DNA from 2 places in the Amorphus sp. 3PC139-8 genome. Region 2 is predicted to be linked to the other one. Evidence: predicted binding sites of a transcription regulator. Region 2 holds the regulator's gene; the other holds the start of a gene.

Region 1 (3,206 bases), on a different contig from region 2:
ACTACCGCCACATGCCGTGCAATTTCGTGGAGATCATGCCGCGGCTGTCGGAAAGCCTACGCCGCGGCGCATCGAAGGGCGAAGGCCGCACGGCATAAATCCCGCGCCAGAGCTCCCGGCACACGCGGCGCCACGAGTTGGCGCGAGCTAACCTGAACGCTATTTTTCATCGCAATCCCGAACGGAAAACCGGTTCCCACTTTTCCTGGGGTTGGCTCTCTTCCCCGCTAAGCTAGGCGCGAAGCCAGTTTCCACTTTCGCCGGCTTAGCTTGAGCCAGCGCGCGCCGCCCACCTGGAACCGGTGAGAAAAGCGAACTCGATGCGAGGGGAAACAACTAGCGAAGCCAGCGGAACCGCGTGCCGGCCATTGTTTCTGACGCGTTTCCGAACTGCGAACCGGTTTCCCTTTCGCCTGGAAACGCTCAGGGCCGCGCCCGCGCAGCCGCGAGCTGACGTGAACGCTATTTTTTCGCAATCCCGAAGGAAAACCGGTTCCCACTTTTCCTGGGATTGCTTCAGCTATGCTGCGGCTGGACCAGCGCGCGAGAGCGCAGCACCGAGAGCTTACGCCAGCCGAGCAGCGCTCCGATCAAGGCCATGCCGCCGCCCTCGCGAGCAAGCAACCGATGTGCGGCTGTTCGATGCGCCAGAAGCCCCTGCTCGGGCACCGGCATGCCCAGGAGATGGCCGCGCACGGCCACGACCGCCTGGGAGATCCGCTTCGGACGCGCGAACTCGTCGAAGGCGAACCGGAAGACGGCCCGCTGCTCTTCGCTGCGGCCGGCGCGTTCTGTCCCGTCGATGAAAGAGCCGACCTCGCGCTGCCAGCCCGGTTCCAGCGCCACGGTGGGCTCCAGCACCAGCACCCAGGTGCCGCGTTCCACGACCGCGAGTGCGGCTTCCACCCGTGCCTGGCGCGGTGTGTCTTGGCTGACGATCCGGCAGCCCGCCGCGTCGGCGACCTGTGCTGTGCCGTCGCTGGAGCAGCGGTCGGCGACGATCACTTCGGCAACGACCCCGTCGACGGCGCCCGGAACCAGTGCGGCCAGGCAGCGCGCCAGCGCCAGTTCATTGTTCTGTGTCGGAATAATGACGCTCAGCATAATCGGGTTTTATCATGGTGCGGCGCACAAGGCGAGCGTCTTACGTCTAGAAATTGCGCACGCCCGATGGAACGCCATGCAGGCTGACCATTCGCAAGGCGCAGGATCGCACGCCCAAGACAAACCACCCTGCCGCCGAAGCGCGATACCCGCCGCGTGCGTTCCGCAGCGCATTTTCGCTCGCTTGCACCCCGCCGCTCGAAAGGAAATGGCCGGTTTTTAAAAGGTTGCGCCACACCTCTTCGGTCGGATCGGCCTAACCCGAACAGGAAGGCTCTAGGAATGATGTCTCTTGCGGAACGCCAATGTTCCTGTATTGTTCTCTTATCGACTCCGGCCCGATCGCCCGTGTGAACGACCTAGAGCCGAGTGATGACAGACCATGGCGATCGGCCGCTCAGATGGAAACATCTGGCGACAAAAATGGCTACCGGTTCAGTAGCTTGAGCGATTTCTTTTCGTTCGGATGGAGTCGATCTGAACGGGAGACGCTCTCGTGCAAGCCCATGAGGTGGCGGAATGAATGCCCCTTTGCGACAGCCTCTCGATCCCGGCGCGGATGCCTTCGCCCTCGTATCCCACGATGGCTCGGCTGCCACCGTCGACAAACACCGGAAGACGCGGACAGAGCGAGTGGACGTGCCGGCCGGCGAGACGCCGTTCGGCGCCCGGCTCGACAGCCAGCGCCGGCGAGGGCGCGGTGCGGCCGTCAATCCGGCCGGGCGCTATGAGCCGACCGCGACGGAAGCCGTGGACGACGGCTGGGAAAGCCTCGGCGAACTGCCGGCTCTCAAGACTGAAGTGCGGCTGGAAAGCCCGCGCTCTGTGCTCACGCGCAACGAGTCGCCCGATATCGGCTTCGACCGGTCCATCAATCCCTATCGCGGCTGTGAGCATGGCTGCGTCTACTGTTTCGCGCGGCCGAGCCATGCCTATCTCGGTCTCTCGCCCGGGCTGGACTTCGAAACGCGCCTGACGGCCAAGCCGGGGGCAGCGGCCGTTCTGGAGCGCGAACTCGCCAAGCCCCGCTATCAGCCGAAAACAATTGCGATCGGCACCAACACCGATCCCTATCAGCCGATCGAACGGGAATATAAGATCACCCGCGAGATCCTGGAGGTGCTGGATCGGACCAACCATCCGGTCGGGATCGTGACCAAGTCAGCGCTCGTTTTGCGCGATATCGACATTCTGGAGCGCATGGCCAAGCGCGGGCTGGTCAAGGTCGCGATCTCCGTGACCACCCTCGACCGCAAGCTGGCCCGGGCGATGGAGCCGCGCGCCGCCACGCCGGAAAAGCGGATCGCCACGCTTGAAGCGCTGTCGGCCGCCGGTATCCCGACCAGCGTCATGGTCGCGCCGATCGTCCCGGCGCTCAACGATGCCGAGATCGACACCATCCTGGAGCGAGCCGCCGCGGCCGGCGTCAAGGAAGCCGGCTACATCCTGCTGCGTCTGCCGCTCGAAGTGACCGACGTCTTCAAGGACTGGCTGTTGCGCAACTATCCCGACCGCTATCGCCGGGTGCTCTCGATCATCCGGGCCATGCGCGGCGGCAAGGATTATGATGCGACGTTCGGCAAGCGGATGAAAGGCGAAGGCCCCTATGCCTGGACCCTCGGCCGCCGGTTCGAACTCGCCGCCAAGCGCAACCGGCTGAACTTGGAGCGGAGCCGGCTTCGGACCGACCTGTTCGTGCCGCCGCTCGGCGACGGCTGCCAGCTCAGCTTGTTCTAGGCGGTAGCGGGAACCGGTTCGTCGCCCGGAAACATTTTCGAAACAATAATTTAGACCCGCTCCGTTATTATGAGTAAAGCGGAGCGGGTCTTGCCGGCACTCCTCGCCGATCATCCGTCGCCCATGAAATTCTCAGGGGACGGATCGTCGCGCGCACGACCCCACGGGTTTGCGCCGGCTCTCGGAGCGGGCACCATGGCGGCGCTGATTCGAGACCGTTCGCCGACCGAGATGCCCGCCGAAGCACCGCACGCCCCCTCCCCCGATCCGGGTTTCGACCGCAAGGCTCGCCGCCGCTGCGGCGGACCGGTGTGCGGCGTCGACGAGGCGGGTCGCGGCCCTTGGGCCGGCCCCGTGGTGGCCGC
Region 2 (3,206 bases):
CGCGGGGCTTGCGACCGGACCGATCGGGGCCTTTCACTTCCACCGGATCGCGCCGTTCGGACTTCTGGGCAATCTCCTGGCGATGCCGCTGGTGACGTTGGTCGTGATGCCGGCGGGCGTCGTCTCCGTGGCGCTCATGCCGCTTGGCCTCGATCCGATTCCGCTCACCGCGATGGGCTGGGGGCTCGACGGGGTCGTCGCGGTGGCTCACATGGTCGCGGATTTGAGCGCCGGGGCAGGGGCGGTCGGCCGGACTCCTGCTGTGGCTGTCCTCTCGATGGCAGCGGGCCTGTTGTGGCTGGCCTTGTGGACCACATCCTGGCGGTTTTTGGGAATCGGTGCGATTGCCGCCGGTCTCGCGTTCTTGCCGTTCGCTTCGCGCCCCGATGTGTTGATCGCCGATGACGGCCGCACGGTCGCCGTGCGTGGGGCGGATGGGCGTTTGCGCATCGCGGTCGCGCAAGGCGGTGCGTTCGTGGCGCGCATGTGGCTGGAAGCCGACGGCGATTCCCGCGCCGCGGACGATCCGAGCGTCAAGGCAGGCATTTTATGCGATGGGCTCGGCTGCACGCTGCCGCTGGTCCGCGGGCCGCCTGGCTCCGAGGCGGCGTCCTCCGTCAATACAGAGAGCCCGCACAGCTTGGGGATCCTGAACGGCAAGCTCGCCTTCGTGGAACGGCCGCAGGCCTTCCTGGAGGACTGCCAGCGCGCCACGATCCTGGTGACGCGACACACAGCGCCGCGCGATTGCACTGGACCACTCTTGGTGGTCGATCGGCGTAAGTTGATCGAAACCGGCGCGCTCGCGCTCAAGCGGATCGACGATCCACCCTTCTATCGCCTCACGCGCGGCCGTCCGAAGGTGCCACGCCCCTGGGATGCGCGTCCCGTGGTGCGCCGGTAGCGCTTTTGCCTTTGGCAAGCGCGCGTTGGAATCATTGCGCTCTTCTCGGAACCCCCAACGGCTCCAAGTGTTCGGTTCGAACGCGTTTCCGGATGGCGAACCGGCTTCCACTTCGCCTGGAAATGCTCTCGAACCTCTCCGCTCGGATGGACATATCCGAGCGACAAGAAACGCTCCAGATTCAATAGCTTGAGTATGTCCCGAAGGTCTTGGGCAGGGGAAGGCCGAGCACCGGTTCCGCCTTATTCGGGACATGCTCTAGTAGCTGCGAAACAGCGCCACCAGCCGGCCTTGAATCCGCACCTGGTCGGGGCCGAAGATCCGCGTCTCGTAGGCCGGGTTCGCAGCCTCCAGCGCGATCGACGCGCCCTTCCGGCGCAGCCGCTTCAAGGTCGCCTCTTCGTCATCCACCAGCGCCACGACGATGTCGCCATTATCGGCCGTGTCGGACTTCTTGATGACGACGGTGTCGCCATCCAGGATTCCGGCCTCGATCATGGAATCGCCGCGCACTTCCAACGCGAAATGCTCGCCGCCGCCCACGAGATCGGACGGCACGGTGATTTGATGGCTTTCCTGCTGGATCGCTTCGATCGGGACACCGGCGGCAATCCGGCCCATAACCGGGATCGACAGACCGTTGCCCGTGCTTTTCGGCTCGGGTGCCGGCGGTGGGGAGGCCGGTGCCTTGCCGCGCGACCCTTCGATGACGGCAGGGGAAAAGCCTTTGCTGCGTGGGGCCGCCAGCGAAGGACCAACCGATTCCGGCAGCCGGATCACTTCCAGCGCGCGTGCCCGGTTCGGTAGGCGGCGAATGAAGCCGCGCTCTTCCAGGGCCGTGATCAAACGGTGGATGCCGGACTTGGAGCGGAGGGCCAACGCCTCCTTCATTTCGTCGAACGACGGCGGGACCCCGGTTTCCTTCAACCGCTCATGAATGAACATCAAGAGCTCATGTTGCTTGCGGGTCAGCATCAGGTCGGTCCCACCCCTCGCTTGCAGCCAGCCAAGACGCGTACAAATCAGGAACGTAAGGTACGCGTTCCATATGTGTTCCGCAAGAGTTAATGTCCGGTTTCCGATGGATGGGGCGAAGCGCGAACAAGTGGCGGCGAAAGCCGGGCCTTTTGGAGATCGGCTAGTGGCACACTGTGCACCATTTTTCCCGGATGCTGTCAAAGGGTCGGCCGCGTCGGCGGTCACCGCGTAGCAGCCGGCCAGCCTAATCGTGCTGTGGCGGCATCGATTGACTGTTGTTTACTCGCGGGTATATTGCTTACGCTTAAGAAGGCGACATCGGAGCATTCCCCTTGGCCACCCTTTCGCCGCGCCAATCTCCCTGGTCCAATCGCGAGGCGCGCGAGAGGGAACGGGAGAGCAAGCGCGAGGCGGTGCTTGCGACCGCCGTTCAGTTCTTCAATCAGAAGGGTTTCCACGCGACCTCGCTGGACGACGTGGCGACGGCGCTGAACGTCACCAAGCCGACGATCTATCACTACTTTTCCAACAAGGATGAGATCCTGTTCGAGTGCGTGGGACGCGGGCTTTCGGCGCTGCGGGAGGCGGCCGACGCGGCTGCGGCCCGTGGCGGCAGCGGGATGGATCGCCTGCGCGCGCTGATGCGCGAATATGCGCTGGTGATGACCCAGGATTTCGGGATCTGCGTGACCCGGACCGCCGATGCCGAACTGGCGGAAGAAAGCCGGCTAAAATTTCGCGCCCTGAAACGGGAGATCGACGAGACCATTCGCGGCGTCGTGGAAGACGGCATGCGCGACGGCTCCATCGCGCAAGGCGACGCCCGCCTGATGACCTTCACCCTGTCGGGTTCGCTGAACTGGGTAGCGCGCTGGTACGACCCGAAGGGACCGATGTCAGCCTCGGAGATCGCAGACGGAGCGGTGTCGATGTTGGTCAACGGCCTTGCCCCGCGCGGGGAAGCGGTCTGAGCGCGGCGGGCAGGGGCCGACAGGTCAGCCTGCCGGATCTCAGGTCGACGGCAAGAACGAAAGTTCCGGACAAGGGGCTCGGAGTGTGAGGGAGGGCGAGGGCGCCATGAGCGAACCGATCAAGCTGACCATTGCGGACGGCGTTGCGGAGATGCGGTTCAACCGCCCGGACCAGCTGAACGCGCTGGATGGGGCCATGGCGCAAGCCTTTCAAGCCTGTGTCGAGACCGTGCTCGCCGAGCCGTCCGTACGCGTGATTTTGATGAGCGGTGCGGGACGTTCGTTCATGGCCGGTGGCGATCTGGCCGCGTTCCGGGCGGGCGAAGATAAGCCGGCGGTGGCGCGTGCTCTGA

Evidence for each region. The regulator LexA, encoded in region 2, represses DNA repair genes until DNA is damaged. The targets are predictions, from matches to a motif close to TGTTCNNNNTGTGTTCNG.
Region 1: HNS03_RS04935 (PA0069 family radical SAM protein) is a predicted target of LexA. The motif match lies at 1,411-1,428, and genes of this name have one in related genera.

The regions. Positions count from the first base shown of each region.
Region 1 is NZ_JABJVY010000003.1:232,088-235,293, forward strand. It holds gene moaB (molybdenum cofactor biosynthesis protein B) at 1-98, shown strand, start outside; gene HNS03_RS04930 (glycosyltransferase) at 517-1,104, opposite strand; gene HNS03_RS04935 (PA0069 family radical SAM protein) at 1,624-2,841, shown strand; gene HNS03_RS04940 (ribonuclease HII) at 3,037-3,206, shown strand, end outside.
Region 2 is NZ_JABJVY010000002.1:336,883-340,088, forward strand. It holds gene HNS03_RS03915 (ComEC/Rec2 family competence protein) at 1-904, shown strand, start outside; gene lexA (transcriptional repressor LexA) at 1,163-1,879, opposite strand; gene HNS03_RS03925 (TetR/AcrR family transcriptional regulator) at 2,215-2,853, shown strand; gene HNS03_RS03930 (enoyl-CoA hydratase/isomerase family protein) at 2,960-3,206, shown strand, end outside.